Regions from separate parts of the Vibrio rubrogenes genome, predicted to be linked through region 3. Evidence: predicted binding sites of a transcription regulator. Region 3 holds the regulator's gene; each other region holds the start of a gene.

Region 1 (8,161 bases), on a different contig from region 3:
GATTTTATATGCAGTACTTTAATGGTTATGGTGAAAGTTTGGTGGACTATAATGTCCATACTCAGCGAATCGGGATTGGTATTGCACTTAATGATTTGTTGTGATGAGTCGAACTCAAATATCTACTTTATGTTTAGATGGTTCACGAGAGTGAACCATCTTTTTTATACCAATTAAGCCTGATTCTCTTTGGTTTGAGCGGCGGCTTCTTCTATTTCTTTATCGAGTTCTGCCTTTTTGGCTTTCTCAACCATTGGGGTTATGGTTGAGCCTTGGACTAAAATTGAGAATACAACGACTGCATAGGTCATCACCAGAATAATTTCTTTCACATCGATAAGCTTCTCTGGAATGATAAGAACACCTGATGGAATGGATAGTGCCATCGCTAACGCTAATCCACCGCGGAGTCCGCCCCAAGTTAATATTCTGATTGACCATTGATTGTATTGGCGATAGCGTTTGAACCCAATATATGACACGTAAACACTCAAATAGCGTGCTAGCAGTACCAATGGGACGGCAATCGCCATCATGATCCAATCTTCCTCGTGGAATTCGAAGAGTAGCATCGACATCCCGATTAAAAGGAAAAGCACACCATTGAGGAATTCGTCGACGAGTTCCCAGAAATGATCCAAATGCTCTTCACTTTCTTTGGAAAAGCCGATAAACCGCGTCCAGTTACCAATCATAATTCCGGAAACAACCATTGCCAGAGGGCCGGAAACATGAATAATTTCGGCAAATGCGTAGCCGGCCGTGGGAATACCTATCGTGAGTAATAACTCCATCGAATGGTCATCAGTCGCGCTGATAAGATAGTGAAATATCATTCCCAGAACAAAGCCATATGCAATTCCGCCAATCGCTTCTTGCATGAACAATTGGGAAACACTGATGACAGTGGGTGGCTCTGAACCGAAAGCAATCGTAAATATAGTGACGAAAATGACTAAGCCGAAGCCATCATTAAATAATGACTCGCCTTCAATTTGAGTCGATATTCTTTTGGGGGCATTCAGTTTTTTTACAATTGCGAGAACGGCTATCGGGTCAGTCGGAGAAATCAGAGCTCCGAATAGTAGGCAGTACACCAGATCAAACTGAATACCGATCAATTGACAGATGCCATATAAAGAGAAGCCGATAAAGAAAGTAGAGAAGAGGGTGGCACCAAGAGCAAGTACAGTGATCTCCCACTTCTGATCTCTTAAGTTAGGTAGTTTGATTCCAAGACCACCGGCAAAAAGAAGAAACCCTAAAATTCCTTTGAGGAGAAAGTTTTCAAAGTTGATACTACTCATGGTTGTTGTCGCAATTTGCGACAAATGGAACCAATTATTCTGACCAGCGATTAAGATCAGTAAAGAAAGCAGCATTGAACCAGCAGTAATTGCGATAGTGGTTTGCATCTTGCTTATTTTACTGTTTAAAAAAGCAATAAGCATTGCAGCAGCGGCAAGAAAGCATAGTGTATGGTAGACCGACATTTTTTTCTCTTCACATCTTGAACACGGAGGTTGAAATTTTCCTTTGATGTCGGATAAATAGCAATCACTTTTTCTGGTAGTGAGGTGATCTCTTTTCGTGTTAAATTGTTCTATTATATAACCGTATGGACGTCTAGATTTCTAATAATTGTGTGGTAGGATGGACAAAAAGCAAGGGATAGGGCGGCAAAGTGAGTAGTGTAAAGTATCAGATAGCAGAACAGCTTCAACAACGTATTTTATTGATTGATGGTGGCATGGGCACCATGATTCAGGGATACAACTTACAAGAAGATGATTATCGCGGAGAACGTTTTGCTGACTGGCACTGCGATGTGAAAGGTAATAATGATCTCCTTGTGTTGACACAACCCGATTTAATTAAAGAAATTCATGCGAGCTATCTTGAAGCTGGCGCTGATATTCTTGAGACCAATACATTCAACGCAACCGCTATTGCCATGGCTGACTATGATATGCAGTCATACAGTGCAGAGATAAACTTTGCCGCTGCTCAGCTGGCTCGGGAAGTTGCGGATCAATGGACCACAAAAACACCGGAGCGCCCTCGCTATGTCGCTGGGGTTCTGGGCCCGACTAACCGGACATGTTCTATTTCTCCTGATGTGAATGATCCGGGCTTTCGTAACGTGACTTTCGATAGTTTGGTGAAAGCTTATTCCGAATCGACACGCGCTTTAATTAAAGGTGGTGTTGACCTGATTATGCTGGAGACGATCTTTGATACGTTGAATGCTAAAGCTTGTGCTTTCGCTGTTGATAGTGTGTTTGAAGAATTAAATGTGACATTGCCTGTCATGATTTCCGGAACTATTACCGATGCTTCAGGCCGAACCCTATCCGGTCAGACAACAGAGGCATTTTATAACTCACTACGCCATGTTCAGCCCTTATCGTTTGGATTAAATTGCGCGCTTGGTCCTGATGAATTGCGTCCTTACGTTGAAGAATTATCCCGAATTTCTGAGTCTTTTGTCTCTGCTCACCCAAACGCTGGATTACCTAATGCTTTCGGTGAATATGATTTGTCTCCCGAAGAAATGGCAGAGCATATCGGTGAGTGGGCTAGAGCCGGTTTCCTGAATTTAGTCGGTGGATGTTGTGGTACAACACCTGAACATATCCGTCATATCGCTTTAGCTGTAGAAGGAGTACAACCTCGTTCCTTGCCTGAGATCCCCGTGGCATGTCGGTTGTCCGGATTAGAGCCGCTCATGATTGAGAAGGAAACACTTTTTGTCAATGTCGGAGAGCGGACAAATGTTACTGGTTCGGCCAGATTTAAACGTCTTATTAAAGAAGAGCTGTACGATGAAGCGTTAGATGTTGCCAGACAACAAGTCGAGAATGGTGCTCAGATTATCGATATCAACATGGATGAAGGAATGCTCGATGCAGAAGCTTGTATGGTGCGTTTCTTAAATTTGTGTGCTTCTGAGCCGGAAATTTCCAAAGTTCCGGTGATGGTAGACTCCTCCAAATGGGAGGTCATTGAATCGGGGTTAAAATGCATTCAGGGCAAAGGAATTGTGAATTCAATTTCTTTGAAAGAAGGCAAAGAAAAGTTTGTTCATCAGGCTAAATTGATCCGTCGCTATGGTGCTGCCGTTGTGGTGATGGCATTTGATGAAATTGGTCAGGCTGATACCCGTGAGCGGAAAATTGAAATTTGTACCAAAGCTTATCGCATACTGGTTGATGAAGTTGGTTTTCCTCCGGAAGATATCATCTTTGATCCTAATATTTTTGCAGTTGCAACAGGGATAGACGACCATAACAACTATGCGGTTGATTTTATTAATGCTGTCGGTGATATCAAAAGAGAGTTGCCTTATGCCATGGTCTCGGGCGGGGTATCGAACGTTTCTTTCTCATTCCGAGGAAACAACTACGTGCGGGAAGCGATTCATGCTGTATTCCTTTACCACTGTTTTAAGAATGGTATGGACATGGGGATCGTCAATGCCGGGCAGCTTGAGATCTATGACAATGTTCCTGAGAAACTGAGAAATGCTGTTGAAGATGTCATTCTCAACCGCAGAGATGATGGCACGGAGCGTTTGCTGGAGATTGCAGATGAGTACCGTGAAAATGCTGTGGGTAAAGCGGATGATGCGTCGGCATTGGAATGGCGAACATGGCCTGTTTCTAAGCGTCTTGAACATGCTCTAGTAAAAGGGATTACGGAATTTATTACTGAAGATACCGAAGAAGCGCGCCAACAAGCATCGAAACCATTGGAAGTGATCGAAGGTCCTCTCATGGATGGGATGAATGTTGTCGGAGATTTATTTGGTGAAGGGAAAATGTTTCTTCCTCAGGTCGTTAAATCCGCTCGGGTAATGAAACAGGCGGTTGCCTATCTTGAACCGTACATTAATGCAGAAAAACAGGGCGGAAGGACCAATGGCAAAATTTTACTGGCAACAGTGAAGGGCGATGTCCACGATATTGGGAAAAATATTGTTGGTGTTGTGTTGCAATGTAACAACTACGAGATCATTGATCTTGGGGTGATGGTGCCTTGTGAACAGATACTCAAAGTTGCGAAAGAAGAGCAGGTTGATATTGTCGGTTTATCCGGATTAATTACCCCATCATTAGATGAGATGGTCCATGTCGCTAAAGAGATGGAGCGTCAGGGATTTGAGCTCCCATTGCTGATTGGCGGTGCAACGACATCGAAGGCGCATACAGCCGTCAAGATTGAACAAAACTACCATCAACCAGTGGTTTATGTAAACAATGCATCCCGGGCGGTTGGTGTTTGTTCCTCTCTGCTTTCGAATGAATTACGGCCGGGATTTGTTGAGAAATTGAATATTGACTATGAACGGACCCGGGAACAGCATGCCCGGAAAACCCCCAGAACTCGCCCGGTCTCTCTGGAAGAAGCGCAAGCGAACCGTGTTGCGATTGATTGGGACAATTATACGCCACCTGTACCGATGAAAAGTGGAGTTCACGTATTTGATGATTTTGATATCGGGATATTACGCCGATATATCGACTGGACACCATTTTTTATGACGTGGTCACTGATGGGTAAATATCCAGCTATTTTGGATCATGACGAGGTCGGTGAAGAGGCGCGTCGTCTGTTTAAAGATGCCAATGAATTTCTGGATCGCGTTGAGAGCGAAGGTCTGATGAAAGCACGAGGAATTTGTGCGTTATTCCCGGCGGCAAGTGTCGGTGATGATATCGAAGTTTATCATGATGAATCTCGTCGAGAGGTTGCTCATCGATTACACCATTTGCGACAGCAAACACACAAGCCGAAAGGGTATAACTATTGTCTGTCTGACTACATTGCTCCCAAAAGTAGTGGTAAAAAAGACTGGATCGGTGCTTTTGCTGTCACTGGTGGTATTGGTGAACGAGAACTTGCTGATGCGTATAAAGCGCAAGGGGACGATTACAATGCCATCATGGTTCAGGCCGTTGCCGACCGTTTGGCTGAAGCTTTTGCTGAATACCTCCATGAACGGGTTCGCAAAGAGATCTGGGGATATGCGGGCGATGAGAGCTTGAGTAATGATGATCTCATTCGAGAAAAATATCAGGGCATCAGGCCTGCTCCCGGTTATCCGGCTTGTCCGGAGCATACGGAAAAAGCCACTATCTGGGAAATGCTTCAGGTTGAAGAGAAGATCGGGATGTCTTTGACAACCAGTTATGCCATGTGGCCTGGTGCATCTGTGTCCGGCTGGTATTTCTCTCATCCGGATTCCCGTTATTTTGCTGTCGCGGGGATTCAGGAAGACCAACTTCTGAGCTATGCCGAACGAAAAGGCTGGGGGCGGGAAGAAGCCGAAAAGTGGCTTGCCCCGAATATGGATTAATCAGTTTTTTGTCTCACTGAGTACTAATAAAGCCCCGTAAACGGGGCTTTATTACGCTATAATTTACCCGATGAGTCAGGTATAAACATAAGCCTAGAACGGAATGTCGTCGTCAAAATCCATTGGTGGCTCATTGTATTGTGGTTGCGGTGCAGATTGTTGCTGTGGTTGCTGATGAGCCGCTTGTGATTGAGGCTGTTGAGGTTGTCCCCAGCCACTATTTTGTTGTTGAGACTGCACCCCAGGCTGAGCTTGGCCACCAGACCCTGCTCCCTGACGTCCACCCAGCATTTGCATCACACCGTTAAACCCTTGAACAACAACTTCAGTCGTATAACGTTCCTGACCGCTTTGATCTTGCCATTTCCGTGTTTGCAGTTGTCCTTCAATATATACCTGAGAACCTTTACGTAGGTATTCTCCTGCGACTTCTGCCACTTTCCCGAACAGGGCAACACGATGCCATTCGGTTTTTTCTCTTTGCTCACCCGTCGTTTTATCGCGCCATGTTTCTGACGTCGCAATAGTGATGTTCGCAACTGCACCGCCACTTGGCATGTAACGAACTTCAGGATCACTTCCAAGGTTCCCAACTAATATAACTTTGTTTACTCCACGGCTTGCCATGCTTTGCTCCGTCATCTCATGATGTATCTATTCAGCGCATAGGATACCACGCTTGATAAAGGTCTCAACTCCCTTACTTAATTCTGATCGCAATTCATCTAAAAGTCTTGGAAATCACACCACTTTTTTTAATACCACTCGATTTTTTTAAAACTGATAGACTTCATATTTTCAATGCTATAAGAAGCTGCACGATAAATAATTCATTGAATTAGAAGAGTTTTTTATGTTCTGGCATGTTGTTCGATATTCCATCAGCACACCGACAAGGCCATGAAAAGATCAAATTACAGCAGAATGCTTTATATCCTCTATCCTGATAATCAAGAACCTTCAACGTTCTATCATGAAATCGAGGTCGCGCTGGGACAGATACTCCCAAAAATTCAACCCCGGCAATTTATGCTGTCCCATCAGACCGATCGGCACAAAATACTCCTGTTTGATTATCAGCAAAAAGAAGTATTGCTATCCCGCTTGGATATGTGCAACACACTGGATTTATGCCTCGAAACGGTTGTGATCAATGTTGAGAAACGCCCAAGAACAGAAGAACTCCTCCAGTTAGGCAATCTGAAAGGACTCTTCTATCGCAGTGACCCGATTGAACTGATCATTGCTGCACTGCGCGAGATTCGAGACGGGCAAATTTATTTACCGCGACATATTTGTGGTCAGCTTCTTCATTACTACCGACATTTATTTAATAACAAAAATGTCAGTGCAGCGATATCTCTGACTTCCAGAGAGCTGGAAATTTTGCGCTGTCTGAAAACGGGGGCAACGAATACACAAATTGCAGATAACCTGTTCATCAGTGAGTTCACGGTCAAGTCACACCTGTATCAGATCTTCAAGAAAATATCTGTGAAAAACCGAACTCAAGCCACAACATGGGCAAAACAAAATCTAGTCTCATAAATGAGTCAGTAGTATGATTTGACCATATCTTTTCAATCCAAAATCACCTTGCAGAGTAAGTCGTGGTACAGTGAATGAAGTTGATGGAAAACCTGAATACAACAAGGTAACGATAATATGATTAAAAAATGTCTCTTCCCAGCAGCTGGCTATGGAACTCGTTTTTTGCCCGCAACCAAATCTATGCCGAAAGAAATGATGCCGGTCGTTAATAAACCTTTGATCGAGTACGGTGTTGATGAGGCTATTCAGGCAGGCATGAATGGGATGTGTATTGTTACTGGGCGAGGAAAGCACTCGATCATGGATCATTTTGATATGAACTATGAACTGGAGCACCAAATCAAAGGAACCAACAAAGAAAAATTGCTTGTCGACATTCGTAAAATCATTGAAACCACGAATTTTACTTATATTCGTCAGCGTGAAATGAAAGGGCTGGGTCATGCCATTCTTACTGGCCGGGAACTTGTCGGTGATGAACCGTTTGCCGTTGTACTTGCTGATGACCTGTGTGTCAGTGAAGGTGATGGCGTTCTTGCCCAAATGGTGGCGTTATTCAAACAATTCCGCTGTTCAATCGTCGCTGTGCAGGAAGTGCCTGAAGATGAAACACACAAGTATGGTGTGATTGCCGGTGAAATGATCAAAGATGATCTTTTCCGGGTAGATGATATGGTCGAAAAACCAGAGGCTGGTTCTGCACCAAGTAATCTGGCAATTATCGGTCGTTATATTCTGACGCCAGATATCTTTGATTTAATCGAACAGACCGAACCCGGTAAAGGTGGCGAAATTCAAATTACCGATGCTTTGTTAAAACAGGCGAAAGCCGGATGCGTGTTGGCCTATAAATTTAAAGGACATCGTTTCGACTGTGGTAGTGTTGAAGGCTATATTGAAGCAACGAACTACTGTTTCGAGCATCTTTATCAGAAGAATTCAGACAAAGTTGAACTCAATAAACATTCAACGCAGAAAGATGAACAAGCCATTTCGGCTTGATTTGATGACTGCTGAATGAGCGACATGAGTCGCTCATTCTTTTATCAAAACACTGTTTTTTTATACAGTAAGACTTTGCTCATATCTGACTCTATGTAATACTAGGACATTGCCACATGTTACCAGAGCATAGAAGATGGATAGTATTGACGTTCGGGGCGCTCGTACCCACAATTTAAAAAATATCAGTCTGACACTTCCGCGTGACAAACTTATCGTTGTCACAGGATTATCCGGTTCAGGGAAGTC
Region 2 (8,161 bases), on a different contig from region 3:
GCAGCAGCGTTTGTCCCTGGAGACGGGGAAAGTTAAACTGCGCCAGTAATGGCTCGATCGCTGACAGATAATCCTCGGCTAGCGGGTAATTATAGAGTTGCATATAGGTCGATGCCAGACGAATTCGTATTGCAATGAAGAGTTGCATGTCGTGCTGTGTGACAGAATGGTCCAGCACGTTCAGGTAGTAAACCAGTGCCAGATTGAATTTACTTTGTTGGAAGTAGATGTCTCCCATGCGTCTGAGAATGTCAACTAAAACGGGAGATTCTTCATAAGCTTCATAAAAATCAGCTGCTTGGCCGAGGTAAAGCAGGGCTCTGTCCAGTACCTTACGTTCATAAAACAGTTGTGCCAAGAGCGAGTTAGTCATCGCCAGTAATGCACTGTCATTGGATTCTAATGAACTCCAATAAGCGGTCAGCAGCTCTGACAGTGCTTTATTGTAACGCTTGTGATTCAGGTAGTGCTTGCCGACCTGAATATGATACTCGATCTGTCTTTTGACGGATTGTGTTTCACTAATATAGGCTTTGGCCTCTTCATAATGGCTTTCTGCCAGTTCATTTTCATTGGATTTTGAGGCAATTTCAGCCAGAAGCATCAAAATATTATAGTGAATTCGTTTGCCAAGCTGTTCAGCATTTTTAAGCTGAGCCAATGCGGCGGAGAGTTTTTTGAGTTGAGTCCGTGCCTGTTGTGCGTCATGGTCGAGGAGCCAGTTCAGACGGATTTCCAACTGACGCACCTCGATTTCCAGATAAGGGAGCTGGTATTTTTGGGTTAATGCGATGGCACTTTTCAGATAGCGCAGGGCTTCATCATAATACCCTTGGCGAAACAGTGCCTGAGCCAGAATCCCCATGGCCTCAACACTGGAATTCGGTGTGCGGATGAGGTTGTCTGAGCTTTCATTGGTGATCTTCGACGGAGTTTTCTCGTTCGTATCCGATAAGGTTCTTTTGGTCAGATAAGTTGATGTGAGTGACTGTGCTTCCTTCGGCGAAATATCCAGAAGCAGGTTGGCTTCTTCCAATGTGGGAGAGGTATAAACACTCGCAAACACCACATGGTAGCTACTGAGAAGCAACCATAAAGATAGCGCATTCCGGACGGTTTTGATCATCTGAACGGTAACTCCCAGCCTGCTTATTGACGTGCCATACGCAAAACGCTGGCTGGCTGGTTATCTTCCGTTGAACGATAAGGATTAATATCCAGTCCGCCCCGGCGGGTATATCGTGCATAAACAGTTAACGATTGTGGCGCGCAATATTTCATCAGGTCGGTGAAAATCCGTTCCACGCACTGCTCATGAAACTCATTGTGTTCACGGAAAGAGATCAGATAGCGCAGGAGTGCTTCGCGATTGATCTGTCTGCCACGATAACGTATTTCAACGCTGCCCCAGTCCGGTTGATTGGTGATGAGGCAATTGGATTTCAAGAGGTGACTGTGCAGGGTTTCTTCAACAAAGGTATTTCCGGTTGCTTGTTCCAGATAGGCCGCGTTGAATGCATATTGGTCGATTGCAATATCCTGCTCGTCAATACATTCACCTTCCATGGTGATGATGTGTTGGTGAGTGAAATCATTGACATGTCTGAGATTAACCGTGACTTCTTCGCCGGCACAGTCAGATAAATCAGCACTGAGTCTGGCATGAACCGACTGCCAATCATCAAATTTTGTCTGATTAAAGCTGTTTAGATAGAGTTTAAACGACTTGGATTCGATTAGATTCGGGCTGGTGGCAGGGATTGAAACATATCCGATTGCGACTTGCGGTAACCCTTTAGCGTTGAGCCATGATAGCTCATAAAGCGTCCAGAGGTCACACCCCTGAAACGGCAGTGGCTCCGATAACTGCAGGTCATCTCGGTTTAGGCTTCTAGGGACTGCTTGCAGCAGTGAAGGATCATAATGACTTGCATAGATAGTATCTTGGCCTAACTTAAGGTCAGCCAAGGCTTCGGTATCGGAATATTTGCTCATGCTCAGGACTAAATTCGTTTAGAATACGGGGAATTTTACGCAATCCACCCGCCAATGTCATTAGGCGCGGGCTGTCTTCGTGAGATGATCGATAAATTATCGGAGAAAACCGATAATCTGCGGAGCGCGATTGCTTTCTTTGGCCCGGGCCGGAGAAAATGGCGGTATCACAGTGATAATTCGGAGAATAACATGAGTGAAATGGTTCTATCATCATCCCTGACGCGCTTTTGTCAGCGTTATGTCTTGGCATATCAACAGGAACATGGTTGTTTGCCAATGAATTCCGAATTAGCCGATTGGCCTTCACCTTGTATTGAGACGACCCAGAACGACATGGTGTACTGGCAGCCTGTCAGCCGGAGTGAACCTGCTGACTTTTCAAATACTGAGCAGGCAATTGAGCTGAATTTACATGAGGATATCAAGGCGTTTTACGGTACACAGTTTTGTGCCGATATGGCGGCTCGCTGGCAGGGGGAGTCACTGACGTTACTGCAAGTCTGGAGTGAAGACGATTTTGCCCGGTTGCAGGAGAATATTTTAGGCCATTTGGTGACCCAACGCCGTTTGAAACTCAAACCCACTGTTTTTATTGCTTCCACCGATGCGGAACTCGATGTGATTTCGATTTGTAATCTGAGTGGTGAGGTTATTTTGGAGCGTCTCGGCACGTCAAAACGGGACATACTGGCACCGACACTCGATGCTTTTTTAGAACAATTAGAACCGATGGTGTAACTGATGTACGTTGTTGAACTCCAGTTTGAATGTTTTGATAACACAACGGTTGCAGCCGTTGAAGGTGTGATTTCGGGGTTACTGGAAGCATTACGGTTTAACGGGCAGATTCTGGGACGGGAATTTCCTGTTGTCATGGGAGACGGTGAGTTTTTTGTCCGGGCGGTCTGTGCGGAAAAACAGAGTTTGCATCCGAGTTATCATTCCGATTTTGTCCGCAGATGTATCGCAAGACTGGCTGAGGCGAGTTTACTCGCCCCGAAAGTGCGTGTCCTTGGGCGAGATATGCACTCGGAGCAAACGGATCCCGATGAACCGCGTCAATGGCAGGTGCTTTATACCACCTATGTTCATACTTGCTCACCATTGCGTAATGGTGAGACGCTCCTACCGATTCCTTTATACCGGATTCCTGCAACCTTTAATGGTGATCATAAAGCGGTAATTAAGTGGCAGACGGAATGGCAGGCTTGTGATGAGCTACAGATGGCCGGCGGGTGTCAGGCTGAACATGCAGCTTTAAAAGAGATCATGATGCCGGATAGTGATTTGTTCCGGCGAGGCTGGGATTTGCGAGGGCGCATTGAATATGTGACGAAAATCCCTACTTACTATTATCAGTACCGCGTCGGTGGAACCAGCTTGGAAGATGAGCAGCATCGTTGTTGTCCGAAATGTGGCAGCGAATGGCGGCTAGCCGAACCTCTGCACGATATTTTCCATTTCAAATGTGATTCATGTCGGATTGTTTCGAACCTGTCGTGGGATTACCTGAAGTAAGTGTTCATCAAAATGAAGCAATAAAAAAGGGCATTGAATGCCTTTTTTTATTGCCAAGACAAATGAGTACCGAGACGGATGTTGTTATCGTGTTGACTGTAAAATTTGGTTTTACCAGCCTTTTACAACACCGTCATTGAAGATTTTCATTGCTGCGTTATAAACTTCATCAGTCTGATAAGCTTTGACAAAGTTTTGCACGTTTTCATCATTGACGTTATTTTCACGCGCAACGATCAGGTTGACGTACGGTGATTCTTTGTCTTCGACAAAAAGACCATCTTTTTCCGGAGAAAGGTGCAGTTGGCTGGCGAAAGTTGTATTGATAATCGCAATGGAAACATCATCCAGTGAACGAGGCAGTTGTGCCGCATCTAATTCAAGGATTTCTAACTGCTTTGGATTTTTCACAATATCTTGCACGGTCGCTTTCAGACCAACACCATCACGTAAGGTAATCAGACCTTGCTGCTGAAGGAGGATCAGTGAGCGGCCGAGGTTAGTCGGATCATTTGGCACGGCAATCCGATCACCATCTTTCAGCGCATCAACTGATTTGATTTTTTTGGAATATCCTGCAATCGGATAAACAAACGTATTGCCGGCAATCTTTAATTTGTAACCACGATCTGCAATTTGCTGGTCCAGATATGGTTTGTGCTGGAATGCGTTTACATCCACAGAACCGTCATCAAGCGCTGCATTGGGCGTGACGTAATCGGTGAATGTGACCAGATCAACATCAAGATTATATTTATCTTTTGCCACTTTTTTAGCGACTTCGGCAACCTGTGCCTCCGCACCGGCGATCACACCCACTTTGATTTTGTTATTATCGGCGGTTTTGTCACCACAGCCAGCCAGCACGAGTGCTGAAGCTGCCGTAGCAATGGTTAGTAACCCCTTTAGACTTAATTTCATAAACTTCTCCTTGGCTAATCCTGAGTGATGATCATCAATCATCGATGTTTTTATTGTGTACCTGTAGTTAACTATCCTGTCTGTAGTCAACTATCTATGGTCAACTCGGCGTACGACGGCATCGCCAATTGACTGAATAATCTGAACGAGAACAATGAGCATGATAACAGTCACAGCCATCACAGTAATGTCATAACGGTAGAAACCATAACGAATCGCCACATCGCCGAGACCACCGCCGCCGACAGTTCCGGCCATTGCCGAGTAACTGACCAGTGTCACCAGCGTAATGGTGACGGAATTGAGAATGGTTGGCATCGCTTCCGGCAACAGAACTTTGGTGATGATTTGCAGCGGTTTCGCTCCCATCGCTTGGGCAGCTTCAACGAGACCGGCAGGGACTTCCAGCAGCGCCCCTTCAATCAGTCGGGCCACAAACGGAATTGCACCGATAGTCAATGGGACGATTGCCGCTGTTGTGCCGATAAACGTGCCGATCAAGAGTTTGGTTAACGGGATAATCGCGACCATCAAGACCAAGAATGGCACCGAACGGCCAATGTTGACCACTGCACCTAATATACGGTTAAGACGTCGGTTTTCCAGCAACCCTTTCGGTTTTGTGATATGCAGAATAACACCGAGCGGAATACCGACGAGAAAGCCGACCAGACCGGAGATTGCAACCATGTAGACCGTTTGCCAGGTGGCATTCAAAATCAGATGATTGTTTTGACTGATCCAGTCAACGATGAGGTTAATTGACATACCCAAGGACCTCTACTTTTACATGCTGTGAACGGAGATATTCAATCGCTGCCTGATCGTTGGCATCTTCTCCGAGGAGTTCTGCGACCAACATGCCAAATTTGACACCACCGGCATAATCGAGATCCGAACTGAGAATATTCACATCTATATTAAAATCCCGTGAGATATGTGAAACCAATGGGGCATCAACCGTGGCGCCGGTAAACTCCATCCGAACGAGCGGATAACTGCCCGGCACGCGTTGCGGATGGAGACGACTTTCATAATCTTCCGGAATCGATAAATCCAGTGTCGAGCGAATAAACTGGTGAGCGAGCTCTGTTTTCGGATGGGCAAAAATATCGCTGATACTACCTTTTTCAACCAACTCACCGTCACCGATGATGGCGACTTCGTGACAGATACTTTTAACGACATCCATTTCATGGGTAATCAGCAAAATCGTAATATCTAACTGGCGGTTAATCTGTTTGAGTAGTTGTAAAATCGATTGGGTCGTCGCCGGATCCAGTGCACTGGTGGCTTCATCACATAACAGTACTTTAGGATCACTCGCCAATGCGCGTGCGATAGCAACGCGTTGCTTTTGTCCGCCACTGAGGTTAGATGGATACGCCTGTTTTTTGTCGGTAAGGCCGACAAGTGTCAGCAATTCATTCACTTTATTATGGATATACTGCTGATTCTGACCTGCAAGTTCCAGCGGTAAAGCAATATTGTCAAATACAGTTCGGGATGATAGCAGATTAAAATGCTGGAATATCATGCCGATATTGCGTCTGGCCTGACACAACTGAGCTGCGCTCAATTTGGTCAGATCAACACCGTCAACAATCACTTCACCGCTGGTGGGAGACTCCAGCATATTGACACAGCGTATCAGCGTACTTTTCCCTGCACCGGAAGAACCGATCACACCAAAGATCGTCCCTTGCCGGATATGGAGATTAATGTCTTTCAGGGCGAGTATTTGATTGTCGCCTTGACCAAACATTTTATTGACGTGATTTATTTCAATCATTAGAAACCCTGACTAGGAGTACTTAGCTTATTCATTGAATTCCACCTCAGATGACGAATTGTATGCTGAGGTATGGTGTGTTGATAGATGAAATTGTATTCGACCCGAACAACACCTGCGATTTGGTAGTGGATGCTATGGCTTCATGATAATGAAGTCAATCACTTTCGACGTCTAGACGTCTAAAGTTAATATTGTGGCGATTTGTTGAGAAAAAGCAATTAAAAATCTGTAACGAGATACAAAGGGGATTTGGGTGTATCTCCGACAGTCAGTTTGAGTATAATAGCCGACATTAATCAGTCGGATGGGGTAAAGCTTTGGCTAAACCAGCAGTGTTTCTGGATCGCGATGGTGTGATCAATATTGATAGTGGTTATGTTCATGATGAGCATGATTTTCACTTCATTGATGGGGTTTTTGAAGCGACAAAACGCTTGAAAGATATGGGGTATCTTTTAGTCGTGGTCACGAATCAGGCAGGTATCGCCCGAGGTTTGTTTACCGAAGATCGCTTTTTGAGCCTGACTCAGTGGATGGACTGGAACTTCATTGATCACGGAGTTGAGTTGGATGGGATCTATTATTGTCCGCATCATCCTGAGCATGGTCACGATAAATATAAACAGGACTGCGACTGCCGAAAACCTCAGCCCGGTATGTTTATTTCTGCGCGTGATTTTCTCAACATCGATATGGCCAATTCGGTGATGGTTGGTGATAAACCTTCAGATTTGGTTGCAGCTCAGGCCGCGGGGGTTGGCACTTCAATTCTGGTTCGTACCGGAAAACCGGTGATTGAAGCCGGTGAATCACTTGCCGATGTGGTGCTTGCGAGTATCAAAGATGTTCCGGCTTATTTGGCGGTACGCTGATATGCTCATCGTATTACCACTTCCGGCCGGAGTGAACTGAATTATTCATGAATCATAAGAAGTTAACTATTCTTGATGTTGCCAGACTGGCCGGGGTCGGAAAATCGACAGTGTCCCGGGTGTTGACTCAGGATGAAAGAGTGAGCCCGGAAACTCGGGCTAAAGTATTAAAAGTTATTGAAAATTCAGGCTATTCACCGTCAAAGTCTGCTCAATCAATGCGAGGCGGGAGCCAGAAAGTCGTTGGTATTATTATTTCGAGACTGGAGTCCTCTTCTGAAAGCCGGGTTGTGAGTCAGATTCTGCCTGTTTTATATCAGCGTGGTTTTGATGTTGTGATCATGGAAAGCCAGTTCAGTCATGAGAAAACCGCAGAACATCTCTCTGTCTTGGCTAAGCGCCATGTTGATGGCGTGATTGTTTTTGGTTTCTCAGGTCTGGATTTATCGGTTTTGCAAGCATGGCAATATAAGTCGGTTGTGTTTGCCATGGAATCGGAGCAGATCTCGACCATCAATTATGATAACCGCCAGATGATTTTTTCCTGTTTGGATTATTTGAGTCGACAGTCGTTATCAGATATCGCCTTCATTGGGGTGGATCCGGCAGATAAAACCACGGGTCAGCAACGTTTGGATGCATATTTTCAGTGGTGTAAACAATCCGGTATGGCACCGAATTATCAAACTGGGCAACTGAGCTTTGACAGTGCTTATACGTTGGTCGACCGGGTGATGCATGAATCATTACAGGCGATTGTCTGTGCCAGTGATTCTATTGCTATGGGGGTGATGAAACGCCTTCAAGAACTGTCCCGGGAAGATATCGTCGTGACCAGTGTCGGCCGGAGTGAGCTGCTTTCTTTTCTGTTTCCAAATATTTACAGTGTTGATCCGGGATATGAAGCCGCAGGCCAGCAGGCTGCCGAGCTCTTAATCGAGCATATCGAAGGTCGGAAAACTATCCGACATTTAGTGCTGTCACCACATCTCACCAAGTGAGATCTACTTCTCATCATTCCTACTGATATTTTTCTCCGGTGTGATCTTTTTCATGC
Region 3 (8,161 bases):
ATAGCGACATGGCCCGATTTTTGAGGTTCTCCCATGAAAACTGGTATCCACCCAGAATACAAAGTTGTAAGCGCAACCTGTTCTTGCGGCAACGCTTTTGAATTCAGATCAACACTGAGCAAAGATTCTCTGCACTTGGATGTTTGTGACAAATGTCACCCATTCTATACAGGTAAACAACGTATCGTTGATACCGGTGGTCGTGTAGATCGCTTCAACAAGCGTTTCGGTGCGCTTAGCAGCGGTAAAAAATAATCTCTCTTCGCTGAGAATTTCAAAAAGGACACCATTCGGTGTCCTTTTTATTTTCCCCAGCCCTTTGCTACCATTCATCCCGTTGATGGTCATGGCCTATCAATGCGTCGTTATCTCAGCGACATCAACGTAATCCTTACATAAAACAGAATATACCAGCATAAACTCCTCCAACCTCTACATATTTAAGCGATTTTTAAATACATAATGCCATAATCGCCTAGGCAGATACTCGGACATCCATTAGAATGAAGTTTCTTTCCCCTATAAACATTACAACGAGACGTTACCCTTATGTCTGAAGACAATCGCCAAGATTTAACGCCTGAAGAAGCTTTTCGCCAGAAAGCTTTGGATTATCACGCCATTCCGACCGCAGGAAAAATTGCCGTCACCCTGACCAAACCGGCCGACACAGCGGCAGACTTGGCTTTAGCCTATAGTCCCGGAGTTGCCGAGCCTGTCCGTGAGATTGCGCAGGATGTCGATAATATTTACAAGTATACCGCCAAAGGAAACACTGTCGCAGTCATCTCTAACGGTACAGCCATCCTTGGATTAGGTAATCTGGGGCCGATGGCATCCAAACCTGTGATGGAAGGAAAAGCATTGCTTTTCAAACGATTCGCCGGTCTGGACTCATTCGATATTCAAGTAAAACACCGGACCATCGATGAATTCGTTGAGACTGTCGCGAATATTGCTGATACGTTTGGTGGTATTAATCTGGAAGATATCAAGGCACCGGATTGTTTTGAAATCGAACGACGTCTTATCGAACGTTGCGATGTTCCAGTCTTCCACGATGATCAACACGGCACAGCAATCGTCACGGCTGCAGGAATGCTCAATGCTATTGAGCTACAGGGAAAGGACCTGAAGGAGTGTACGATTGTTTGTCTTGGTGCCGGTGCGGCAGCTGTTGCTTGTATGGAACTGCTGATCAAATGCGGCGCCATGCGTGAAAAAATTTATATGCTCGACCGCAAAGGTGTCATTCACACGCGCCGAGATGACCTGAATGAATACAAGCAGTTATTTGCCAATAATACGGATAAGAGAACCTTGGAAGATGTGATTCAAGATGCCGATCTTTTCCTTGGTGTTTCCGGACCGAATCTGCTGCCTCCGGAAGCATTAGCTCTCATGGCTGAAAAACCGATAGTCTTTGCCTGCTCAAACCCAGATCCAGAAATTAAGCCTGAGCTGGCTTATCAAGTCCGCAACGATTTGATTATGGGAACGGGTCGTTCTGACTACCCGAATCAGGTCAACAACGTACTGTGTTTCCCGTTCATTTTCCGTGGTGCCTTGGATATTCGAGCCAGTGAAATTAACGATGAAATGAAAATCGCAGCGGTTGAAGCCATTCGCCAGCTCGCAAAAGAAGAAGTACCGGCAGAGGTTCTGAAAGCGGCCAGTGTCGATAGCCTCTCATTCGGACCCGAGTACATTATTCCAAAGCCGATGGATCCACGCCTGTTGCCCCGGGTTGCCAAAGCCGTTGCGCAGGCAGCCGTTGATTCAGGTGTTGCTCGTATTTCAATGCCTGAAGGCTATATGCAAGATTAATATGGCACGCTGGCAAGTGTCTTACTGATAAAAAAGAGGATGCACACAATGCATCCTCTTTTTTTAGCACTTTGGTTCAAGCAGGTATCTTTTGCAAGGCTTGCTGATAGCTCGCCAGATTAGCAACTTGTTTTATATATCGTTGAATATTTGGATAGCCCGACAAGTCGGCCCGCATATCGGCAAGCTGTAGTACCAGATTCATCTGAAAATCAGCGCCACTGAGCTGCTCTCCGGCAAACCATGAACGGTGCGCAAGCGTATCATCGATATAACGCAAAAAAGTAGATACACGGGGCTCAATCACAATCTGATCCATCTTGTTGAGAAAAGAACCAATCAGCGAACGCAGCAAGAATGGGAGTTTTTCTCTCGACTTGATAAAGATCAGCCGCATCACCAGCCACATCATGAAAGAACCTTCAGCGGCATGTAACCAATAGCGGTAATCCAGTAATGCCTGACCCGACTCTGGCCGGAAACGATGTTGACGGTCATAGGTATCGATCAGATATTCAATAATGGCACCTGACTCGGCAATAGTTTGTTCGCCATCAACAATCGTCGGAGACTTACCTAACGGATGAACCGCCTTCAATGTATCCGGTGCACCCCAAGTCTTTGGATCTCTACTGTAATGAACAATTTCATATTCGAGTTCGAGAGCTTCCAACAACCAGATCACACGTAATGCCCGAGACTGTTCAAGGTAGTGAACATAGATCATATCAGACGTTCCTTATCTTCAAAGGAAACAACCAGAACCTTCTGCATTGTTCCCTTTCTAAAGAGAGATTGATTTCATATTGGTTTGAGCTTAAAACAATCCCGCCAAATCAGCCAGTACACAGAAAAGAATGTTTTATCTATCTGAGAAGTCAGACACCTTCGGATTAATCATCATAAGATTCAAATTCAATCCCCATCGCGGTCATGATTGCTTTTGCTTCGGTTGGAATATCATCCGGACGATCTTTACGCAGGTCTTCATCCGTCGGCAAAGGCTGACCGGTATATGCGTGTAAAAACGCCTCACACAAAAGCTCACTATTTGTTGCATGACGTAAATTATTGATCTGGCGTCTTGTCCGTTCATCAGTCAATACTTTAAGTACTTTCAACGGAATAGAAACCGTAATTTTCTTGACCTGCTCACTTTTCTTACCATGTTCAGCATAAGGACTTATGTATTCACCATTCCAATCAGCCATTGCTTTCCCTCATTGCCCGGAACCCGTCATTATTATCAAAAAAAGTAGGTGTTAATTTTAGCTTTATTTACTGCTATAAGCAAAGACATATAGACGTCTAGAAGTATTGACGTCTCATAAAAAAATCAGTAAAGTGAGCAACCATATCCAATCTGTGTCGATTGAGATTTTCAGTCATGAACGACATTTGTCATCAAATAGGAAGGAATCACATATGAGCACTCGCAAACCTGCAACCATCGCCGTTCGAACGGGTATTGAGTCAGACACGCAGTACCATGCTGTAGTTCCGCCGATTTATCTCTCAACGAATTATGGATTTCCGGCATTCGGTGAAGTCCCGCAATATGATTATACCCGTTCCGGTAATCCGAACCGTGGACTTCTGGAACAAGCACTTTACGAACTGGAAGGTGGTCAGGGTGCGGTGATTACAAACTGCGGTACCTCAGCGCTCAATCTATGGGTCTCTGCTTTTATCGGCCCCGATGATCTCATCGTCGCGCCCAATGATTGCTATGGCGGCACGTATCGTTTATTCAATACCCGCGCCAACAAAGGCGACTTCCGGGTGCTATTCGTTGATCAATGCGACGATACCGCACTTGCTGAAGCGCTGGCCCAGAAACCCAAACTTATTTTGCTGGAAACCCCATCCAATCCGCTCGTTCGGGTTGTCGATATCGAAAAAATCTGTCAACAAGCTAAACAAGTCGGTGCTTTAGTTGCCGTTGATAATACCTTTCTGACCCCGGTCTACCAACAACCTTTATCGCTTGGTGCTGACTTTGTGATCCATTCTACGACCAAGTATATCAATGGCCACTCCGATGTGATTGGCGGTGTGATCATCAGTAAAACCAAAGAACACGCAGAACAACTCGCTTGGTGGGCCAACTGTATCGGTGCATCCGGCACACCATTCGATAGTTATATGACACTCAGAGGACTTCGCACCTTGAGTCCCAGAATGCGTAGCCATGAAGAGAGCGCTCTGAAAATTCTTGCTTACTTGCAGTCTCAAGACCTCATCGGGACGATCTATCATCCGAGCTTACCGACTCATCCCGGCCATGACATTGCGAAAAAGCAGCAAAGCGGATTTGGTTCGATGCTCAGCTTTGAATTTGCGGGAAGCTATGAAGAGCTGCAACAATTTGTCAGTCGGCTCAATCTGTTTTCATTAGCGGAGTCACTCGGCGGTGTCGAAAGTTTAATTTGTCACCCGGCGACGATGACCCACCGAGCAATGGGTGAGGAAGCGCTCCACAAAGCAGGTATCTCTCTACAACTATTACGACTATCGGTCGGCTTAGAAGATGCCGATGACTTGATTGCCGATCTGGATCAATCCCTGAATTGGATAAAGGAGAATCGTTGATGACCACCGTACGCCACCTCCATAAATTCGGAGGAAGTAGTCTGGCTGATCCGGCATGTTATCGCCGCGTGGCTCTAATTCTGAAAGAGTATTCGCAAAGTCACGATCTGGTTGTGGTCTCTGCCGCAGGCAAAACAACCAATCAACTCATTGCTTTTATTGAAAACCTAACCGTCGAGCCGCAACAGGCTCAAGAAGTTTTAGGTCAGATTCAGCAGTTTCAACGCCAGCTGATTGCAGATTTGCTCGAAGGAGAAGCCGCGCAGGCACTGACGAACCGGCTCAGTGATGAATGCATGACTCTTGCAGAACTCACTTCCCCACTGACCGCCGCCCAACAGGCCTTCGTGCTGGCTCATGGCGAAATTTGGTCATCCCGTTTAATGGCAGCGTTACTCAATCAGCAAGGATTAATGGCGATTTCACAAGACGCCAGAGCATTCTTACGCGCTCACAGAGAAACACAGCCGGAAATTGACCGTGCTCAGTCCTATCCGTTGCTCAAGGAAATTTTGGCTCAACACGGTCATCAGCGGATCGTGATCACTGGCTTTATCGCTCAAGATGAAGCCGGAGAAACGGTTCTGCTGGGTCGAAATGGTTCCGATTACTCCGCGACCATCATTGGTGCACTGGCAGAAGTAGAACGGGTAACAATTTGGAGTGATGTCGCCGGAGTCTACAGTGCTGACCCAAGAGTTGTCACTGATGCCTGCCTGCTGCCGTTACTTCGTCTGGATGAAGCCAGCGAACTGGCTCGCCTTGCCGCACCGGTTTTACACAGTCGGACATTACAGCCCGTGGCACAAAGTGCGATTGATCTGCATCTTCGGTGTAGCTATGACCCTGAAGCCGGTTCAACCCATATCGAACGGGTACTCGCTTCCGGACGGGGTGCAAAAATCATCACGTCTCTGGATGAAGTCTTGCTGATTGAGCTCAGTTTCGCGCGCGGACACGATTTTCAGCGCCTGTACAAACAGGTAATCGAGCAACTCAAGCGAGCCCAGCTCACGCCGCTTGCTTATGATAAACAAGATGACCAGTATCGCATACAGCTTGCTTACACGGCTGAAATCGCTTCTGGTGCCTTGTCTTATTTGCAAGATGCCGCTATTGAAGCAGAAATTCGTCTCAAAGAAGGCTACTCACTCGTCGCAGCCGTTGGTGCCGGAGTGACTAAAAATGCCAACCACTGTTTTGGCTTTTATCAGCAACTCAAACAGGCTCCGATTGAGTTCCTTTGTGAATCTGAATCGGAATTGAGTCTGGTCGCGATACTTCGTCAGACATCCGTAGATACGCTTGTCAGTCAACTGCATACCCACCTTTTCCAGGCGCAGAAACGTGTGGCACTCGCACTTTGTGGCAAAGGCAATATCGGTTCGAGTTGGCTCAAGCTATTCACGGAACAAAAAGCCGAGCTGGAAAAACGCCGCGGGATGAATTTTGAACTGGTCGCGGTGATCGATAGTCAGACCTACTGGTTTGATGAACACGGGATAGAACCGACAAATATCGAACACCATTTTCTTGAAGAATCCATCCCTAATGACGGTCAAGAATGGCTGCTCAAACTGGGGCAGATCCGCGGCTATGATGATGTCATCGTGCTGGATGTGACAGCCAGTGCCGAACTCGCTTCACAGTATATTCAGATCGCAGAACAAGGGATGCACCTTATTTCCGCAAACAAGGTCGCGGGTTCTTCCAGTAGTGAATACTACTATCAAGTCAAAGACTCTTTTGCAAAGATCAGCCGTCACTGGTTTTACAATGCGACGGTCGGTGCCGGTCTGCCGATTAACCATACAGTGAGAGATCTGCGGGAAAGCGGAGATGAGATTGTCGCGCTTTCCGGGATTTTCTCAGGAACACTGTCTTGGTTATTCCAGCAATATGATGGCACCGTTCCATTTAGTGAATTGGTTGATCTGGCATGGCAACAAGGCTTAACCGAGCCCGATCCGAGAAATGATCTGGATGGTTCCGACGTCATGAGAAAATTGGTGATTCTGGCGCGTGAATCCGGTCTGGATATTGAGCCCGATCAGGTCTCTGTCGAATCACTGGTCCCGGAAGAATTACAACGCCTCTCTCTGGATGACTTTCTTGATCAAAGCACTCTGCTCGACATTCAGCTTGCTGAACGTCTGGCAAAAGCGCAGCGGGAAGATAAAGTTCTGCGTTATGTCGCTCGCTTGGAGAAGTCTGGAAAAGCCTCCGTCGGTGTGGAAGCATTGCATCGGGAGCATCCATTAGCCAATCTATTACCGTGCGATAATATCTTTGCGATCGAAAGTAAATGGTATAAAGACAATCCGTTAGTGATTCGCGGTCCCGGTGCCGGGCGAGACGTCACTGCGGGCGCGATTCAGTCAGACATCAACCTACTTTCCAGCTTATTATAATAAACCCATCGTTGATCACGCATTCAATATATCAGGAGCCTTTTGGCTCCTGATTTGTTTCTAAACTATTTGTTTCTAAACTAAGAGATGTGAAAAGCCTTCATATAATCATGAATAATATTCATCTTTATATTGTTGACATGAAAAACGATTCAATAGAATATCTAGACATATAGACGTCTAAACGTCGATTACTATCCGATTAGCCATCATTCACGGGAGAGAGAAGATGGGATACTCATATGCTGGACATATTGATGCACTGAATCAAAATATTAGTGAATTATCCGGAGACATCAATGTCTCTTTTGAGTTTTTCCCGCCAAGCTCACCACAAATGGAAGAAACGCTCTGGAACTCAGTTCATCGCTTAAAAACCTTACAGCCCAAATTCGTCTCTGTCACCTACGGGGCTAACTCTGGAGAGCGAGACAGAACCCATTCCATCATTAAAGAAATCAAATCCCAGACAGGCTTAGTCGCAGCGCCTCACCTCACTTGTATTGATGCCAGTCGAGATGAATTGGCTCAAATTGCCGATGACTACTGGAACAACGGCATCGAGAACATTGTTGCGCTCCGTGGTGATATTCCACCGGGCGGCGGTAAACCGGATATGTATGCTGCTGATCTGGTCACGTTACTCAAATCCCGTCATGACTTTGATATTTCTGTCGCAGCCTTTCCTGAAGTCCACCCGGAAGCAAAAAGTGCTCAGGCTGATTTACTGAACCTCAAACGTAAAGTTGATGCCGGTGCCAATCGTGCCATCACTCAGTTTTTCTTTGATATTGAGTGTTATCTACGATTCAGGGACCGTTGTGTCAGTGCCGGCATTGATGTCGAAATCGTACCAGGTATTCTACCGGTATCCAACTTTAAACAGGCATCTCGCTTTGCCGCGCAAAACCACGTCAAAGTACCGGGATGGATGAATAAGCAATTCGACGGATTAGACGATGATCCGGTGACACGTCAGCTTGTCGGTGCAAGCCAAGCCATTGACATGGTCCGGATACTCAGTCGTGAAGGGGTGAAAGACTTTCATTTCTATACGCTGAATCGGGCAGAAATGACTTATGCATTGTGTCATACACTGGGCATCCGGCCGCAAGTATAAAACGTATTTCAAACTCTCCCGTCAAAAATGCCGACATTCTCGTCGGCATTTTTAATATCGCGTTATTTTTGATACCGCACTTGTGATATAGAAAGCTTGAACCAAATCGCTTTGAGATAGAAGGTCCAGCCTTACTCCATATCTTCCATCTTACCAAGCAAATTGCGAATGCGTTCCTGCCATGCGGTTTGCTCTTGCTGAATGTCCTGTA
Region 4 (8,161 bases), on a different contig from region 3:
GCCTTAATTAATAAAATATATTAAAAATATTGTTGCTATATAATTTGTATATCATGGAAATTCGTCAACTGAAATATTTCACCACGATTGTTCAATTCGGGAGTTTTACTGCAGCGGCTCGGTCACTGCATATTGCTCAGTCAGCTTTGAGTATTTCGATTAAAAAATTTGAGCAGCAGTTGGGGACTCGTTTGCTCAAAAGAGATGATCGCAAAGTGAGTATGACTGATGAAGGCAAGGTACTGTATGAGTACGCACAACGCATTTTACAACAGGTTGATGATGCACATCTGGCGATGGATGAGTTGAAAGGACTGGTGAAAGGTGAAGTGCGTTTGGGAACGCCAAGTATGACGGGATCTTATTTTTTCCCTGAAATTGTCATGGCTTTTAAGAGTCACTATCCGAATTTGAAAATGACGGTGGTTGAGGCCGGTGGTCAGTCAATCCGGAACATGTTGTTGACTGGAGAATTAGATATCGGGGTGATTTTAAACCGCGATATCCCAGAGGGACTGAGTGTTGATCCACTATTGACATCACAGATGGTTGCCGTGGTCAGTCAACATCATGAGTTGGCCGACGCATCCCACATCAGTCTGGATACATTTTTACAACATGAGTTGGTTACTTTTCAACCGGGCTATTACCATCGTGAATTCATTGAGCAAGCCTGTCAGACACATAATTTTCATGCTCAGATTTCATTTGAAACTAATCTGTTACCAATGATTTTAAGAATCGTAAAGTGTGAATATGCAATCAGTGCATTGCTTGAGTTGGTGACGGAACAAGAACCGAGTGTTCGTGCGATCCCTTTTGAGCCCCCCGTGCCCGTGCATTTGGCATTAGCGTGGCGTAATGATGGTTATCTGTCTTATGCAAATCAAGCCTTTATCCACTTTGTGAAAAATCATGTGTCTTGAGATGAAGTTGGTACAAAAGTGTGAAATGTTAGTCAGAACAATGTGTATATGTTGAAATCGTGCTAGGTTTAAAGAAGTTCGTTTCAGACTGAACTAGATGTCAGGGAGGTTGAAATGGATGCTGACATGTACCTACCGTGCCAACCTTACTGGTTATGTCGGTCTTTGATGTTTACATTCTATGTTGTGATGGCAGGTGTGGTTCTTTGGCTGATTATTCTCGTCATTCGTGAATATGTTCGGATTAAGAATCGTGCGAAATATGTTCAGGAGCGCCGCAAATTACATTACAAAGAAAGGCATCGATTGAAATCTGAGCGCGTGATCAAACGTTCAAAACGACCGATAAGGCGAAGATAATCCGTTGTTGTGCCTGAATAATAGATAGAGTCCGCTATCCTGAAAGGAGTCTGATGATGGATATTCAGGTCTTTTATTATGCACCGTGTAAACCAGACTGGTTATGCCGGCCTGCTCTGATCGTTATTGGCATTATGCTTGCGATTGGACTGATTTTATTCATTCGGCTGGTGATTCGAGAATATTTGCGGATTCACCGCAAGCAATATGTTTTAAAACGTAGACGTCTCCATTACAAACAACGACACAAGCTGAAACCATATCATCCAATGCGTTGGCCAAGGACGCCTCGTGATTAGCGGTCGGTTGCGGTCTCTCGATCAAGCTGGCGTTGAAATGCCAGCGATTGTTCTGTCGTCCCGAAATCTTGAATAAATGTAGCGAGACGTGTTCTGGCAACGGAGAACCGTCGGGCTTTGATTGCTATCTGGATGAGATAGAACTGAGACTGGAATCGCTTTGGATCATGATTCAGTGCCTGTAAAAAAAACTTCTTTGCTTGCAAAGTATTCCCGGTTTTTAGTGAGCACAGTGCGGCATTTTCATAGCCGGCAGCAATCTGAGGGTAGTTTGTTCTCGAGTAAACTTGCGCGAAATAGTGTTGGGCCTGGTTGACATTCCCCTGTTTGCACAAAAATGTCCCATAGTTGTTGTATACATCCGGATGATTCGGGTGCTCGTTCAATGTCAGTTCATATTGTTGTTTGGCTTTGTCTGTTTCACCAACTCTTTCATAGTAATAGGCTTGCGCGAGTTGCAACCGAATATAATGTGGTGCGATGTCGGCAGCCCGTATCAGGTTGAGCAGGGCTTTTTGAGGTTCATGGCGTTGAAGGTAGGCAATACTCAGGGTAATTCTGGCATCTGCAATTCGGTGTCGCTCAGGAGTTGAAGGCGCACTATGGCTGCAACCTGAAATGACCAACCACCATCCTAGAATCAATCGACGTACCATCCGGCCTCCGCTCAATCACGTCCTCGTTTATCTGAGGGATGATAAAGCGATTCTTCGGGGAGAAAATAGGGCAGCGTATATCTTGCGACACAGATAAAAAAGAGCGGCCTTATTCAGGCCGCTCTTGAATAAGATGACGTTGCTCTAATCATCTTTGGTAAACTTATCTTCACTGAAATGTTCCAGATCATAGGGTGTCTGCTGGTAAACACAGTAGTTAAGCCAGTTTGAAAACAGCAGATGTCCGTGGCTCCGCCAACTGGCGATGGGTTGATTGTCCGGATTATCATTCTGGTAATAGTTCACTGGAATGGTTGGCTCCAAGCCTTCACCCAGATCCCGGACATATTCACCATGTAGTGTAAAAGCATCATATTCAGGATGACCGGTCACAAACACATGACGTTTATCCGGACTGGTTGCCAGATACATCCCTGCATCTTCAGAGGTAGCAAGAATATCGAGACTGGTATTTTCTCGAATGTAATCGACAGGGAAATCTGCATATCTGGAATGGGGGGCAAGAAAAGAGTCATCAAATCCGCGAATCAGGGGATGAAAGTCTTTCTGTAGGGAATGCGTATAAACCCCGGAGAGCTTGTCTTTACGGGTCAGCTTCGGCAATCCATAGAGAATGTTGAGTCCTGCCTGAACAGCCCAACAGACATATAAAGTTGAAGTGACATGATCTTTGGCCCATTGGATGATGGATTCCAGATGCTGCCAGTAGACGACATCTTCAAAAGCAACCAATCCCAGCGGCGCCCCTGTCACAATTAATCCGTCGAAGTAACGATCTTTCACCATCTCAAATTGCCGATAAAACATATCTAAATGTTCTTCGGGTGTATTGCGGCTAGGACGGTTATCGATGCGCAAAAGTTCAACATCTACCTGCAGCGGACTATTAGAGAGCAGGCGTAAAAATTGAGTTTCGGTCTCAATTTTTTTGGGCATCAGATTCAGTATCAGTACTTTGAGCGGTCTGATTTCTTGCGTAGAAGCTCGAGATTCATGCATGACGAAAATGTTCTCATGCAGAAGAACATCCGTTGCAGGAAGTTGATCAGGAATCTTTATCGGCACAATATCACTCTCACAATAAATCTATCTGGACGTCTATACATCTAAACTTAACTGAATCGATCACATATGTCGAGAAAAAATCAAGCTCGCATGTAAACTGATATTTGATTGTTATTGGTGGTTGAACAATGACTACCGATTTCATGCCGAACGATAGAAAAGGTAAAATCAGAGCGACAGATATGACGAAAAATCACCACAGATAGATCTAGCACCGAATGATTCGCCTATCTGTGGTGACAAGGGATAAGATGATAGACAATAGTCAGATTTATTTATAAAACTTGTTTATTTATGAAAGCTGGGACAAAAGAAGTCAGCCCGCCATATCAGCTTATGTTTACCTTTCATCGATAATAGAACGTCTTTGCCTTTCATTTGAGGAAATGCAAGCAAAGGAGGCAAATCATCGACATCTGTAGCTACGGCTTTATAAGCACGGATACAAGTAAAAGTTGAATCTAAATTGTCTACCAGCATCTCATGGGATAAACAAATACCTAGCTCGTCACGTCTCATTGTATGTTCCTTCTATTTTTGCTCTTCCAATCTTTTCCCAATGGTGTATCACATACTTTTCGGATGATTTTATGATATATGCTATAGCTTCAACACCCCGTATAAAAAGTATACAATCCATATGGCAATACCAAGGGAATAAGTCACAATTTCCTTGTGATCTTTGCCAAAATTTGTGATGAAATTTTTAAAGTTATTTTCGTGATAACAGCCTCCTGTATCTGCTGCGTGTGTGAGTCAATTAACCAATGATACTGGCACGGACTTAGCTGATGAATTTATTGTTATTTTTCCTAAATCCTGACAATATGAATAACGGAACATCTATGTGATCGGAGCAGCTCTGATGAAGAGAAACTTTTGTTTGAGATGAAACAATAAGATACTGGTCATATTCTTTCGTTCGTTCAGCGATAAAATAACGATACTCGGGTAGATAAGATCTACAATAACAAATGTTAAATTTGCTGTTTTTACAGCCCGGATCAATCCAGAATAGAAGTAGAGTGGTATGAGTCATCCAACTAGTACGATCTTGACAGAAAGCGGCACCAATGAACTTGAAATTATCGAGTTTCATATAGAAAAACGTCTACCGAACGGTGGTACCAAAACTTGTTACTACGGTATTAACGTTGCGAAAGTCCGGGAAGTAATTCAGGTCCCGGAAACAACAGATTATCCCAATGCTCAGCCACATATGATTGGTGTATTTTCTTCTCGGGATATATTAACCCCATTGGTTGATCTGGCTGGCTGGCTTGGCATCCCGAAATCACCGGATGTTGAAAGCAAGTTTGTTATCGTGACGGATTTTAACCGGATGACGAATGGGTTCTTAATCGACAGTGTCAGCAGAATTCATCGCATCTCTTGGAATGATGTTGAATCGCCAAGCCAGTTTCTTGAAGCCGGCGAGCAAGATTGTGTTGTTGCCGTCGTGCGCAAAGAAGGGCATCTGATTATGATTTTGGATTTTGAAAAAATCATTGCAGATATTAACCCTGAACTGAGTATGGAAAAGTATGATGTCAGAGTGGATAAAAGCATCGACCTGAATCAAAAAATGGTGAGCAAAAGAAATGCGAAGACCGTAATGGTTGTGGATGATTCTGCATTTATTCGTAGTCTGATCCAAGATACGCTGAGTTCTGCCGGTTACAACGTTATTGCCTGTAAAGATGGTGGTGAGGCTTTTGAAAAGCTAATGAATATTGAACAAGCTGCTGAGAAAGAAGGCGTTCAGGTTCGAGAGCTGATTGATGCGGTGGTGACAGATGTAGAAATGCCTCGTATGGATGGGATGCATTTGGTGAAACGGTTGAGAGACAACAATTCATATCGTGAGATCCCCATTGTAATGTTCTCTTCTCTGATGAGTGATGATAACCGTCATAAAGCGTTGACACTGGGAGCCAATGATACGATTACCAAACCGGAGATCGGTAAATTGGTCGGCATGATGGATCAGTATATTTTTGGGACTGAATGACTAAAGCCGTGAGTATCCATGTTGTCGGCTTTGATTGAGTATTTCGTTTGGTTGGGGATACTGTTTTATCAGACGGTTGATGTGTTTGGATGGTGCGTTTCCGGCCCGTATTGAAGTGCATCACTGGGGGTATTAAATTACGATGCTGAACATCTTTATTATTGTTGCATTGTTAGTCTTGTTCTTTCTTTTTGCGCAGCGTTACATCATTAAAAAAGATGACAGTAAAGAATATAGTTATCGACGATTCGGACCGCTGCTCAACCCCGCTGAGAGTATATTTTACCGGGCATTAATTGAAGCGGTCGGAGAGCAGGGGGTTGTATTTGCCAAAGTGAATATGGCGCAGTTATTAGTTCCTGCCGGGCTGAAAAAGAAAAAGGATATCTTTATTGCCAGTCACAAGATTTCAAAATATAGCTTTCAGTTTGTCGTCTGTGACCCCAGAACATTTGAAGCCCGTGCGGTGATTGAACTCGATAATGGTAAATCGTTGAGTAAGGCTAAAATTGAGCGCGAAAAACTGCTATTAAGTGTCTGTCGGTCTGCCAATATCCCTCTGATTGGAACGAACATCAAATATAGTTATCAGGTGAGTCGGCTACGGCGACTTTTGGCTGCTCATATTGATTTGATTGAAGCTGATAAAGAAGTCAGATTCTGTAAAAAGTGTGGTAGTCCGATGGTTATTCGGGTCGCGACACAAGGCGACCATAAGGGGCGACGGTTCTTTACATGTAGTCGTCAACCTCACTGTAACTATACTGAAAATTATAATGTTGTTTATGAAGATAATCATGAGGACGAGCGCTAATTGTGCTCAAGTTAAATTAAGCTGATTTGTAACGCTCAACGTTATCATCAAGCGACGTCTGAGCATCTGCCTGACAAATCCGCACCTGATTCTTACCATTTTTTTTCGCTTTATAGAGCTCTATATCTGCCAGCTTCAAAATATCAGAGAGGTTATCGCCATTACGGTAACGACAAATCCCGATACTTAACGTCAACTGTAAGCGTTTGTCACCAAAGCTGTACAGGTGATTACTGATGGTGTGGCGAAGCTTCTCACCGATTTTTTTTGCCTCATCCAAATCGATATCAAACAAGGTAATACAAAATTCTTCTCCGCCAATCCGAAAGAGATTTTCATCACCGACGATACGACTAATGATCAGGCTGGTTTCGATCAAAACCTTATCACCGATGTCATGACCAAATCGATCATTGATCTGTTTAAAGTAATCAATATCGAGAATCAGCAGACTCAGATGTTGTTGATCTTTTTTCGTCGTCGTAAAACGATGAAACGATGTTGACAGAGATAATCGGTTATGTGCACCGGTCAAAGAATCTCTTGAAGCGAGATACATCAGTGAGTTTTCAATATTGGAACGATTGGATTCATAAAGATGCGACACAATCCAGATCCCGATATAGCAGAGCACTAAATTAAACATGCTTTCTAACATACTGTAGGTTGCGTCTTGGCTCAGCTTCATGATGATGATTGTAGATTGAATCACCAAGAACAGACCGCTGGTATACATGCCGTGTTTGATGCCGAGTAATAAGTACAACACGATCGGTGCAAGACAACTCCAGACAAACAGTCCCTGAGCAATCGGTTGAAAGTACGTTCCGACCAGCAGCGTAAACATCAGATAATAAGCGTAATAAAGAATGTACTGCTTGGGATATCGTTTTTGTTTGAGTTGGGTATAAATCAAATAAGAATAGACGGCCAGAATACATTCAACGAAGGCCAGAAATAACTCGTTTCGATGAATGGCATGGAAGAGAGCAAAGAACAATGCTATCAACGTTAAAAACAGACTGATACCGGAAAGAACAGAAGTTCTGAGCAAGTATGATTTATTGGGTAATCGATCATCCATTTTAAGAGCGTTCTGCATATGTTCTAGCCAATTGAGGTATGTTACGCAATCATTATAATACTTCAACTAGTTTTTTGGGTTAATGTCACAAAATCGGACTCATATTACAATTTGTCTGCACAGAAAAGGTATGAAATTTCGACAAAGAATGATTGTGATTGAGCAAAAAAGATTCATGTTGGTGAACTTAAAGCCAATCGGTTCATTTTCAGGGAAATTTTTCTTGCACAACGTTAAGACTGTCGTTAATATCCTCTCCGTTCTTGATTGATGCGTCCGTAGCTCAGTTGGTTAGAGTATCGCCTTGACATGGCGGGGGTCGGTGGTTCGAGTCCACTCGGACGCACCATTACAAGAAAACATCATTATGCGTCTGTAGCTCAGCTGGTTAGAGTATCGCCTTGACATGGCGGGGGTCGGTGGTTCGAGTCCACTCAGACGCACCAAATCTGCATCTCCTTTCTTTGAAATTCTTCGTTATCAACAAATCCTTCTTTATCGTACGAAAGCTTATTTTGCGTACAGCTATTTAACGTACAAGTAGTTATTACTTTGTGTTAGGAACTCGTATCCATTTTGCTGTTAATTTCGTTCTTTGTCTCTGATCTAAACGTGAAGGGCTAATGGGTTGCCTAAAATCAAATGCAACATGATGAGTAATCGGTGCCGCAAAAGATTATTTCAAGAATATCCAACATGAATCAGTTTGGTGTGGTACTGTGGTGGTTATCCCTCCTGCTTAGTAGGGACTACTTTTCTTTTCCAGACGTATGTCTCGGCATTTCTTAGTTGCCCCCTAAGCCTAATTAACTAGGCTCTAATCATGTCAATTTCAACTGGAAAATTAAGAAACATCGTTCAATTAATTAGAACTGAAGAGACAGAAATCGACCGTAATCCAATATATTCACAACCTTGGATATCA

What was found. Region 3 encodes MetJ, which represses methionine synthesis genes. Its sites were predicted from a motif close to TTAGACNTNTANANGTCTAA; they were not measured.
Region 1: the regulator MetJ is predicted to act here: its motif matches at 1,619-1,638, upstream of metH (methionine synthase).
Region 2: the regulator MetJ is predicted to act here: its motif matches at 6,396-6,415, upstream of metN (methionine ABC transporter ATP-binding protein MetN).
Region 4: the regulator MetJ is predicted to act here: its motif matches at 3,353-3,372, upstream of metA (homoserine O-acetyltransferase MetA).

The regions. Positions count from the first base shown of each region.
Region 1 covers NZ_JCARSY010000010.1:138,678-146,838, reverse strand. Annotated here, with positions in the region: gene AC55NX_RS09920 (phospholipase A) at 1-104, shown strand, start outside; gene AC55NX_RS09915 (cation:proton antiporter) at 174-1,493, opposite strand; gene metH (methionine synthase) at 1,685-5,359, shown strand; gene AC55NX_RS09905 (single-stranded DNA-binding protein) at 5,453-5,986, opposite strand; gene AC55NX_RS09900 (LuxR C-terminal-related transcriptional regulator) at 6,260-6,907, shown strand; gene galU (UTP--glucose-1-phosphate uridylyltransferase GalU) at 7,025-7,912, shown strand; gene uvrA (excinuclease ABC subunit UvrA) at 8,049-8,161, shown strand, end outside.
Region 2 covers NZ_JCARSY010000002.1:207,585-215,745, reverse strand. Annotated here, with positions in the region: gene AC55NX_RS03110 (tetratricopeptide repeat protein) at 1-1,126, opposite strand, end outside; gene queF (NADPH-dependent 7-cyano-7-deazaguanine reductase QueF) at 1,150-1,995, opposite strand; gene syd (SecY-interacting protein) at 2,188-2,736, shown strand; gene AC55NX_RS03095 (Zn-ribbon-containing protein) at 2,740-3,516, shown strand; gene AC55NX_RS03090 (MetQ/NlpA family lipoprotein) at 3,628-4,437, opposite strand; gene AC55NX_RS03085 (methionine ABC transporter permease) at 4,528-5,205, opposite strand; gene metN (methionine ABC transporter ATP-binding protein MetN) at 5,195-6,229, opposite strand; gene gmhB (D-glycero-beta-D-manno-heptose 1,7-bisphosphate 7-phosphatase) at 6,550-7,104, shown strand; gene treR (trehalose operon repressor TreR) at 7,152-8,105, shown strand.
Region 3 covers NZ_JCARSY010000034.1:11,726-19,886, reverse strand. Annotated here, with positions in the region: gene rpmE (50S ribosomal protein L31) at 34-255, shown strand; gene AC55NX_RS17385 (malic enzyme-like NAD(P)-binding protein) at 550-1,827, shown strand; gene AC55NX_RS17380 (glutathione S-transferase) at 1,904-2,554, opposite strand; gene metJ (met regulon transcriptional regulator MetJ) at 2,721-3,038, opposite strand; gene AC55NX_RS17370 (O-succinylhomoserine (thiol)-lyase) at 3,253-4,419, shown strand; gene AC55NX_RS17365 (bifunctional aspartate kinase/homoserine dehydrogenase II) at 4,419-6,830, shown strand; gene metF (methylenetetrahydrofolate reductase) at 7,060-7,950, shown strand; gene zapB (cell division protein ZapB) at 8,082-8,161, opposite strand, start outside.
Region 4 covers NZ_JCARSY010000024.1:34,261-42,421, reverse strand. Annotated here, with positions in the region: gene AC55NX_RS15330 (LysR family transcriptional regulator) at 54-926, shown strand; gene pilW (type IV pilus biogenesis/stability protein PilW) at 1,582-2,241, opposite strand; gene metA (homoserine O-acetyltransferase MetA) at 2,386-3,327, opposite strand; gene AC55NX_RS15315 (hypothetical protein) at 3,616-3,846, opposite strand; gene AC55NX_RS15310 (chemotaxis protein) at 4,358-5,338, shown strand; gene AC55NX_RS15305 (DUF2726 domain-containing protein) at 5,481-6,152, shown strand; gene AC55NX_RS15300 (GGDEF domain-containing protein) at 6,169-7,236, opposite strand; tRNA gene AC55NX_RS15295 (tRNA-Val) at 7,509-7,585, shown strand; tRNA gene AC55NX_RS15290 (tRNA-Val) at 7,606-7,682, shown strand; gene AC55NX_RS15285 (N-acetyltransferase DgcN family protein) at 8,060-8,161, shown strand, end outside.